DNA from 2 places in the Pseudomonas cerasi genome. Region 1 is predicted to be linked to the other one. Evidence: predicted binding sites of a transcription regulator. Region 1 holds the regulator's gene; the other holds the start of a gene.
What was found. The regulator FliA, encoded in region 1, starts transcription of late flagellar genes. The targets are predictions, from matches to a motif close to CTAAAGTTTNNNNNNNNNNNGCCGNTAA.
Positions count from the first base shown of each region.

Region 1 (5,317 bases):
ACGGCTACGGGTGCAGCAGCTGCTGGCGTCGCTACCGCGGCGTCAAACGAACCTTTGCCGTGCAGTTGATCGAGCAACGCTTCGAATTCGTCGTCGGTGATTTCGTCACCGGCAGGCGCTGCACTGCCCTGCGCCACAGGTGCAGGGGCCGGAGCGGTTGCAGCATCGGCCGCAAATTTGCCCTTGCCATGCAACTGATCAAGCAGGGATTCAAATTCCTGATCGGTGATTTCGTCACCCGCCGGCGCAGCCGCTGCTGCTGGCGCCTGTGCAGGCGCTGCAGACACCGGGCTGGAGCCGTGCAGCGAATCGAGCAGTTGCTCGAATTCATCATCGGTAATCTCGTCGCCAGCCGCTGGCTCTGCAACCGCAGCAGCCTGGACTTCGACCACCGGCTCGGGCTCTGGCTCGGGAGCCGCGGCCTCGTCGGCGGATTGTGGCTCGGCCAGACGCGACAGCGCGGCCAGCAGTTCTGGCGTCGCCGGAGTTACGTCAGTCCGTTCACGTACCTGACCGAACATGCTGTTGACGGTGTCCAGTGCTTCCAGGACCACGTCCATCAGTTCGGAATCAACGCGACGCTCACCCTTGCGCAGGATGTCGAACACGTTTTCGGCGATGTGGCAGCACTCCACCAGCTCATGGAGCTGGAGGAAGCCGGCGCCCCCTTTTACAGTGTGAAAACCGCGAAAAATTGCATTGAGCAGATCAGCATCATCCGGTCGGCTTTCCAGCTCGACCAATTGCTCTGACAACTGCTCCAGAATTTCGCCGGCCTCTACCAGAAAATCCTGAAGGATTTCTTCATCGGCGCCGAAGCTCATGGGGTGCTCCCTAAAATTAACCGTCTACAGATCTTAGAAGCCGAGGCTCGATAGCAGATCGTCTACATCATCCTGTCCGGATACGACGTCTTCACGTTTATCGGCATGAATCTGCGGACCTTCACCCTGAGTGAGATGTTTTTTAGGATCTTTTTCATCGAGGATGGATTGTTCGTCATGTTCGATGCCTGCGAAGCGATCGACATGACTGGCCATGAGCACCAGTTTGAGCAGATTGCTCTCGACTTCGGTCACCAGTTGCGTCACACGCTTGATGACCTGACCGGTAAGGTCCTGGTAATCCTGGGCGAGCAGAATGTCGTTGAGATGCGCGGAAACCTGATGGGTTTCCTTCTCGGTACGCGTCAGAAAACCATCGACCCGCTTGGCCAGCTCGCGGAACTCTTCGGCACCGATTTCGCGGCGCATGAAACGTCCCCAGTCATCGCTCAACGCCTTGGCGTCGGAACTCAGGCCGTTCATGACCGGCGTACTCTCTTCCACCAGGTCCATGGTGCGGTTGGCCGCATTCTCGGTCAGCCTCACCACATACGACAGGCGTTCGGTAGCATCCGTGATCTGCGACACTTCCTCGGCTTGAGGCATGTGCGGATCGATGTGAAAGTTTACGATTGCACTGTGCAGCTCACGAGTCAGCTTGCCCACTTCCTGATAAAGGCCGCGGTCGCGTGTCTGGTTGAGTTCGTGGATCAGTTGCACAGCGTCACCGAAACGACCCTTTTCAAGGCTGGTGACAAGTTCCTGCGCGTGTCTTTTTAAGGTCGACTCAAAGTCGGCCATCGAATCATTGTTATCCATAGCGCCCTCGCGGCTTGCATCAGCTATTGACGCGTTCAAAGATCTTGTCGATCTTGTCTTTCAGGGCTTGGGCAGTGAATGGCTTGACTACATAACCGTTCACCCCAGCCTGGGCAGCTTCAATGATCTGCTCACGCTTGGCTTCGGCAGTGACCATCAGCACGGGAAGGCTCTTGAGGCGTTCGTCCTTGCGGACTTCGCGCAGCAGATCGATACCGGACATGCCAGGCATGTTCCAGTCCGTCACCAGAAAGTCAAAGGCACCGCTCTGCAGCATCGGCAATGCGGTCAGACCATCGTCCGCTTCCGATGTGTTGGTAAACCCCAGATCACGCAAAAGGTTCTTGATGATCCGCCGCATCGTTGAGAAGTCATCAACGATGAGGATTTTCATGTTCTTGTCCAATTCGACCTCCAAGCAGTCTTTAACGCATTCAGCACCTGAACACGCTGTTCACTCAATACTGGCACAGCACACCCCCGGCTGTACGAAACGACGACGGGCTTGGCACAACAACAGGCAAGGACCTGAGAAACAAGCCCATCGAGGCAATACCTGACAGGCTTCTGACGGGTCCACCCCGTTACCACGTAACGCTCTGCACAGCCGGCTTGCAGTCAACGCGCGGCCATAGACCGCACATTGCCTGTCAACGCGCTCGCCACTCCCCCAAACGCCCTCGCAAACGAGCTGCGCACTGGCTGTGTAACTGACTGACCCGCGATTCGCTGACCCCGAGAACCTCTCCGATTTCCTTGAGGTTCAGCTCTTCGTCGTAGTACAGCGCCAACACCAGACGCTCGCGCTCTGGCAGATTGGCAATTGCATCGGCCAACGCAGCCTGGAAGCGCTCGTCTTCCAGGTCGCGCGACGGCTCAAGCGATCCGCTTGCGCCATCCTCGTGCAGCCCTTCATGATCGCCGTCCTGCAGCAGGTCGTCGAAACTGAAGAGGCGGCTGCCCAAGGTGTCATTCAAAATCCCGTAGTAATCATCGAGACTCAACTGGAGTTCGGCCGCAACCTCGTGATCTTTAGCGTCACGGCCGGTTTTAGCTTCAATTGCCCGAATTGCGTCACTGACCATACGCGTATTACGGTGTACCGAGCGTGGCGCCCAGTCCCCCTTACGCACCTCATCGAGCATCGCACCCCGGATGCGAATGCCGGCATAGGTCTCGAAACTCGCACCCTTGGTGGAATCATACTTGGTGGAGACTTCAAGCAGGCCGATCATGCCGGCCTGGATCAGATCCTCGACCTGCACACTGGCCGGCAAGCGCGCCAGCAGATGATAAGCGATACGTTTGACCAGTGGCGCATAGCGCTCGATCAACTCGTATTGTGAATTACGGGAAGCCTTGCTGTACATCTGGTAGCCGCTCGCAGTCATTGCACAGGCCCTGCACTGGTCTGGTGAACGAGTCGCTCAACGAAGAACTCGAGATGACCCCGCGGGTTGGCTGGCAACGGCCAGGTATCAACCTTCTGGGCAATGGCCTTGAAGGCCAGTGCACATTTGGAACGCGGGAATGCTTCGTAGACGGCGCGCTGTTTCTGTACCGCCTTGCGTACGCACTCGTCGTACGGCACGGCACCTACATACTGCAGCGCAACATCGAGAAAACGATCCGTCACTTTGGTCAGCTTGGCGAACAGGTTGCGCCCTTCCTGCGGGCTCTGTGCCATGTTGGCCAGCACCCGGAAGCGGTTCATGCCGTAATCGCGGTTAAGCAGTTTGATCAGGGCGTAGGCATCGGTGATCGACGTGGGCTCGTCGCACACCACCAGCAGCACTTCCTGAGCGGCGCGCACGAAGCTGACCACCGACTCGCCGATACCGGCAGCCGTGTCGATCACCAGCACATCGAGGTTGTCACCAATCTCGCTGAACGCCTGGATCAGGCCGGCATGCTGGGCGGGCGACAGATGCACCATGCTCTGGGTGCCGGAAGCAGCGGGTACGATTCGAACCCCGCCCGGCCCCTGCAACAGCACGTCGCGTAACTCACAACGCCCCTCGATGACATCGGCAAGCGTGCGCTTGGGCGTCAACCCGAGCAGCACGTCGACATTGGCCAGACCCAGATCGGCGTCCAGCAGCATGACGCGACGGCCAAGCTCGGCAAGGGCCAGTGAAAGGTTCACTGACACGTTAGTCTTACCGACGCCACCTTTGCCACCGGTCACCGCGATAACCTGTACGGGATGCATGCTGCCCATGTTATTTCTTTACCTTGTCTTGCGTAGACCGAAACCACATCGAGGGCTGCACGTTCGCGTATGAACACTGCATGGCAGACCGTTGACGCAGGGACATTCCAATAATATCCATCACTTAACCCACTCTCTTGCCAGGGGTGTGATAGAGGTCAGCAAACATATCAGCCATTGCTTCCTCGCTAGGCTCATCCTGCATCTGCACACTCACCGCGCGGCTTACCAGCTGATGACGACGCGGAATATGCAGGTCATCAGGAATGCGTGGTCCGTCCGTGAGATAGGCCACAGGTAATTCGTGACTGATCGCCAGGCTCAGGACTTCGCCGAGGCTGGCTGTTTCATCAAGCTTGGTCAGAATGCATCCGGCCAGGCCACAACGCTTGTAACTGTGATACGCGGCTGTCAGCACCTGCTTCTGGCTGGTGGTTGCCAGCACCAGATAGTTGCGCGACTTGATGCCGCGACCCGCGAGGCTTTCCAGCTGCATGCGCAGCGCAGGATCACTGGCCTGCAGCCCGGCGGTGTCAATCAGCACCACGCGCTTGCGCAGCAGCGGTTCCAGCGCCTGAACCAGAGACTGGCCAGGATCGACATGGGTGACCGGCACGTTGAGGATGCGCCCAAGGGTCTTGAGCTGCTCCTGCGCGCCGATACGGAAACTGTCCATGCTGACCAGTGCGATATTCTGCGGGCCGTACTTCAACACGTAACGTGCTGCCAGTTTGGCCAGGGTGGTGGTCTTGCCCATGCCGGCAGGACCGACCATTGCAATCACGCCGCCCTCCTCGAGCGGCTCGACTTCCGGCACGGCGATCATGCGTGCCAGATGAGCCAGCAGCATGCGCCAGGCCTGACGAGGCTCGTCGATCTCCGGGATCATCGACAGCAGATCGCGTGACAGCGGGCCGGACAAGCCGACACGTTGCAGGCGACGCCACAGATTGGCCTGCTGCGGACGACTGCCCTGCAACTGGTTCCAGGCCAGCGAGCCGAGCTGGACTTCCAGCAGCTCGCGCAGGCCGTTCAATTCGGAGCGCATCGAGTCATAGGCGCGCTGGCCAACGGCAGGCTCGGCGGCCTGTGGCGGTGCGTACGCGAATGGGCGCGGCGGCTCTTCGAGCGTCGGTTCGATGTGCGTATCGGCAGGGTTGACCGGCTTGCCGGAAAACAGCTGCAGGTTGACCGATGCGTCGCTGTCGCTGCGGTTGTTCAATTCGGCCTGGGCGGAGACGATGCGCGACTGAGTCTTGCGCAGCTCGTCTTCCAGCTCCATGTTCGGCACACGCGGTGCCAGGGCGGACAGCTTGTAATCCAGAGCAGCAGTCAGCTCTACGCCACCAGCAATGCGCCGGTTACCGATGATGGCCGCTTCAGCGCCCAGCTCATCGCGAACCAGCTTCATGGCTTGACGCATATCGGCGGCGAAAAATCGCTTAACTTGCATGACTCACTA
Region 1 covers NZ_JAQJVM010000002.1:242,136-247,452, forward strand. Annotated here, with positions in the region: gene PI739_RS10200 (chemotaxis protein CheA) at 1-824, opposite strand, end outside; gene PI739_RS10205 (protein phosphatase CheZ) at 858-1,643, opposite strand; gene PI739_RS10210 (chemotaxis response regulator CheY) at 1,663-2,037, opposite strand; gene fliA (RNA polymerase sigma factor FliA) at 2,294-3,034, opposite strand; gene fleN (flagellar synthesis regulator FleN) at 3,031-3,864, opposite strand; gene flhF (flagellar biosynthesis GTPase FlhF) at 3,980-5,308, opposite strand.

Region 2 (5,317 bases), on a different contig from region 1:
AGCTTGACGGGCACATCAGCGTGTTCGTCGGCCAGTCCGGCGTCGGCAAGTCCTCGCTGGTCAACAGCCTGTTGCCGGAAACCGACACTCGGGTCGGCCCGCTGTCCGAAGTTTCCGGTCAGGGCACGCATACCACGACCACCGCACGCCTGTTCCACTTCCCGCGTGGCGGCGATCTGATCGACTCGCCGGGTATCCGTGAGTTCGGCCTGGGGCACGTCAGTCGTGCTGACGTAGAGGCAGGCTTCATCGAGTTCAACGACCTGATCGGCACCTGCCGCTTTCGTGACTGCAAGCATGACCGCGAACCGGGCTGCGCCCTGCTCAAGGGGCTTGAGGACGGCCGCGTGCAACAGCAGCGCATGAACAGCTATCGCTCGATCATTGCCAGCCTGCCGCAAGACAGTTACTGAGCACCGAACGCCACACGCAAAAACGCCGCGATGATCGCGGCGTTTTTGTATCGGTTGCCGCTCAGTTCTGGGCTGGCTCGACCCGCAACTTGCCATCGTCAAAGATATTCAGCTTCTGCCGGATCTCGCGCGGCTGGGCGTAGGCCTGCGGGTCTGGCGGCGCCGCTGTCGAAGCCCCCGGAGCAGCGGGCACGGCCGGTGCCGCCGGAGCTGGTGCGGGTGCTGCCGGCGCGCCAGGCGTGGCTGGCGCGCCGCCGGAGTTCTGATCGCCCTCGATACGCTGCTGGGCTTTTTTGGTCAGCACCACGATATCGATGCGGCGATTGACCGGGTTGGTCGGGTTCTGGTGATCATAAAGAGCAGACGACGCGTACCCTACCACCCTGGCCACCTGTGAGTCCGGATAGGTCCCCGCTACCAGTGCGCGGCGTGCAGCATTGGCACGGTTGGCCGACAGCTCCCAGTTGCCGAACCCGCCGCTGCCCACGAAAGGCGTTGCATCGGTATGGCCGCTGATGCTGATCTTGTTCGGCACACTTTTGATGGTGTCAGCCAGAGCCAGCAGAATGTCTTCGAAATAAGGCTTGAGACGCGCGCTGCCCGAGTCGAACATCGGTCGATTTTCCGCATCCATGATCTGGATACGCAAGCCGTCCTGAGTGATCTCGAACAGAATCTGGTCCTTGAATTTTTGCAGTTGCGGGTTTTCCTCGACCTTGTTCTGCAATTCCTGGAGCAGCATCTCCAGACGCTCCTGCTCTACCTCTTCAGCCTTGGTCTCGGCAGTTTCTGCCTCAAGCGGCACGGTGTCCGGCGAAGGCGTGGTCTTTACCTCGGGGTTCAGCGTCTGGTTCGGCGACATCTCCGGCGAACCGCCCAGATCGATCACATACGGCGAACCGCTGTCCGAAAAGCCGACAGGGTCCTTGAAATAACCGGCGACCGCGAGCAATTGCTCGGGGGTGGCGGACGACATCAGCCACAGCACCAGAAAGAACGCCATCATCGCCGTCGCGAAGTCGGCAAACGCGATTTTCCAGGCACCGCCATGATGTCCGCCACCAAAGCGCTTTACGCGCTTGATGATAATCGGCTGATTATTTTCCATGACTTAGCGACCGCGAACCGCTTGTTCCAGCTCGCTGAAGCTGGGGCGATGCAGCGGATAGAGAACCTTGCGGCCGAACTCGACAGCCAGCGAAGGCGGCATGCCGGAGGCCGAGGCCACCAGGGACGCCTTGATGGCCTCGTAAACGTTCATTTCTTCCTTGGCATCATGCGCAAGGCTGGTGGCCAGAGGACCGAAGAAACCGTAAGCCGCGAGAATACCGAAGAAGGTACCGACCAGCGCCGCACCTACGTGCATACCGATCGCAGCCTTGTCGCCGGAACCCAGCGACGCCATGGTCACCACGATACCCAGTACCGCAGCCACGATACCGAAGCCGGGCATACCGTCGGCGATACCGGTAATGGCATGGGATGGATGCTCAAGGTCTTCTTTCATGCTCAGCAGTTCCATGTCGAACAGACCTTCCAGCTCGTGGGGAGCCATGTTGCCGGACGACATGATCCGCAGGTAGTCGCAGATGTACGCAGTCATGCGTTCATCCTTGAGGACACCCGGGTATTTGGCGAAGATCGGGCTGGAAGCAGCGTCTTCGATATCCCCTTCAATCGCCATCATGCCTTCACGGCGGCTTTTGTTGAGGATTTCATAAACCAGGCCCAGCACTTCGAGGTAATAGGCATGCGTGAAGCGCGAACCGAACATCTTCAGCGACTTCTTGAACACGTGCATGAACATGTAGCCGGGGTTGGCCTGAAGGAACGCGCCCAGTGCAGCACCGCCGATAATCAAGACCTCGTACGGTTGGAACAGCGCCATGACCTTGCCATGGGACAGCACATATCCGCCGATGACACTTGCGAGAACGACAATGATGCCGATGATTTTAGCCATAGGAAAAAATACTTTACTGAGTCGGGTTCAGGGACAGTCCGGAAGTTGTTGAATCTCTTCTTCTCCTTATCGGCCTAACTGGGCCAGACTATAGCCGGTTCTTTTGAAAAACCCATTTATGCGCCTCCATAAAAGGAGGAAACTGGCCTCAGCGCCCCGTACGCTGGCGGTTTTCCAGCTCAGATAATCAGCAGCACAGGCCCTCGAATGCCGACAGTACACGCAGCACATCACCTCGTTCCGAAGACGCTGGATGCCTGGGTCAAACTGCTTGACGGTATCGCGTTGCCGGTCCCTGCCGTCAATCATGGACACGTCCGCTCCGCCTTGAACGACAGTCGTCGCTCACTGCGTGAAATCGCTGAAATGATGCAGGAAAGTCCTGCGCTGGTGCTGAGCGTGATGCGCGAGGCCAATCACCACACGCACGGTTTGACCGAGCAGGCCGAGAGCCTTGAGATTGCGATCAATCGTCTGGGTCTGGCGCGCACCGAAGTCCTTCTGGGCCGTTTGCCGGCCAAGCCGCCTGAAGAAATTCCTGCGGCCTATCGCCAGCTGATTCTGGTCAGTCAGCACGCCACGCAACAGGCCAACGGCCTGTTTGCCAGCCGCCTTGCGCGACTCTGGCAGGACATCCACATGGGCAGCCTGCTGTTTCTGTCACCGCTCTGGCCGATGGCGTTGGCCTATCCGAAGCTGCTCGAAGAACTGGAGCTGCGGGTTATCCACAAGGGCCATTCCAGCGTTGCAGTGGAAAAAGAGCTGTTCGGCGTCAACCTGCTGGAATTATGCCTGGCACTCGCCGAGTTCTGGCGCCTGCCGATCTGGGTCACGCGCGGCTATAAACTGTTGATCAACGAGCGACGCGATCTGGCCAAGGCGCTGCGTATCGCCCGCGAAGAACACAGCCCGCTGCACCAGCAACAACTCATGGACGACGACCCCAACCTGCGGCGCTGGCTGAACCAGCCCGCCAATACCGTGTTGCTGGGCAATGGCCTGGCGCTGGCGGCGCAAAATGCCTGGAACAGCCCGCACTGCCTGCGCTGGGAACGGCTGACCAGCCTTTACCTGCAACAGTCGATCGGCGAAGTACAACAACAGGCGCACCAGAATGCCGCCAGCAGCGCCCGCATCCATGCGGAAAAAGACCTCTGGCACCCGGCCGAATCGCTGATCTGGCCGTGGGACGCACGCCGCGTAAGGCGCGACAATGAACCTGCACCGCCGCCATCGGCAGACGCCCTGCAACTGTGGCGCAAGCAGTGTGCCGAGCTGCTGCAGGATCCCAGCCCGTTCATCAACGCCATGCACCTGACCACGTCGGCGCGCGATGCATTTATCTCGTGTGGCATGGAGCGGGTCATGCTGCTGATGCTGGACAAGACGTCAACGGTACTGCGCGTCAATCAGACTGCCGGACTGCCGAAGGACGCCGCAACCTTGCAGTTGTTCATCAAGGAAAGCACCGTACTGCAGCGCCTGCTCACACAGCCGACACAGTTACGCATGACACCCGCCAACAGTGCGCAATTTGCCGCCCTGCTGCCCCCGCCGCTGAAAACCCTGTTCAGTGGTCAGCACTGGCTGATTCGCTCGCTGAGCAACAACGGCAAAGTCATGCTGCTGGTGGTCGCCGACCAGGGCGGCGGGGCCTTGTCGGAAATTTCCGTCCAGGCATTCGGAAAAACCGCGCAATGTATTGAACGGGCACTGGGCATCTTTAGTCATCGCAAAGCATGAGGCCTGGCGTACAATTCGCCCCTTTCCTTTCATCGGAGGCTGCAAATGTCCGCATTCACTGGCTTGTCGCTGGTCATCGAACCCAACGATCTGCTTGAGCGTCTAGACGCCCCGGAACTGATCCTCGTGGATCTGACCAGCAGCGCTCGCTACGAAGCCGGGCACATTCGCGGTGCCCGCTTCGTCGATCCGAAACGTACGCAACTGGGCAAGCCTCCGGCCCCCGGCCTGCTGCCCGACACTGCCAGCCTTGAGCAATTGTTCGGCGAACTGGGCCACAACCCCGATGCCGTGTATGTCGTCTACGATGACGAAGGCGGCGGCTGGGCCGGGCGTTTCATCTGGTTGCTGGATGTTATCGGCCACAGCCGTTATCACTATCTGGACGGTGGACTGCTGGCCTGGGAAGCGCAATTGCTGCCACTGAGCTCCGACGTTCCGCCTGCTGCCGATACCCCGGTAACGCTGACGCTGCACGACGAACCTACCGCCACACTCGAGTACCTGCAAAGCCGTCTGGGCGCCGCCGATCTGGCGATCTGGGATGCTCGTGCACCGACCGAGTATTCGGGCGAAAAAGTGGTCGCGGCCAAAGGCGGGCATATACCCGGCGCCGTCAATTTCGAGTGGACGGCGGGCATGGACAAGGCGCGCAACCTGCGTATTCGCCAGGACATGCCGGAGATCCTTCGCGACCTGGGCATCACGCCCGACAAGGAAATCATCACGCATTGCCAGACCCATCACCGCTCGGGCTTCACCTACCTGGTGGCCAAGGCGCTGGGCTACCCAAGGGTCAAGGCCTATGCCGGCTCGTGGGGTGAATGGGGCAATCACCCGGAGACACCGGTAGAACTTCCGGAATTGGCCACCGTGCCCGCCGAGTCAGTCGAGGTTGCGCAACCCGTCGCGCCTGCGCAGCCAGCACCAGCCGAAACCGTCGAACCTGTCCGCTCTAGCGAACCGCGACAGGCCTCGCAGAAATATTCAGGACACTCATCCTCAGGACCTTCAATGAAAGACCGCTTGTTCATCATCAGCCAGTACCTGCTGCCGCACCACCTGCTGTCCCGACTGGCAGGCTGCGTTGCCGAATGCCGCGTACGCTGGTTCAAAAACGCTTTCACCGCGTGGTTTGCCCGCCGTTATCAAGTGGACATGTCGCAGGCCCTGGTCGAAGACCTGACGTCCTACGAGC
Region 2 covers NZ_JAQJVM010000001.1:1,980,495-1,985,811, reverse strand. Annotated here, with positions in the region: gene rsgA (small ribosomal subunit biogenesis GTPase RsgA) at 1-413, shown strand, start outside; gene motB (flagellar motor protein MotB) at 475-1,521, opposite strand; gene motA (flagellar motor stator protein MotA) at 1,525-2,376, opposite strand; gene PI739_RS08535 (HDOD domain-containing protein) at 2,584-4,119, shown strand; partial or broken gene PI739_RS08530 (rhodanese-like domain-containing protein) at 4,165-4,977, shown strand; gene asd (archaetidylserine decarboxylase) at 5,134-5,317, shown strand, end outside.
Region 2: a site for FliA is predicted at 2,443-2,470, ahead of motA (flagellar motor stator protein MotA). Genes of this name have one in related genera too.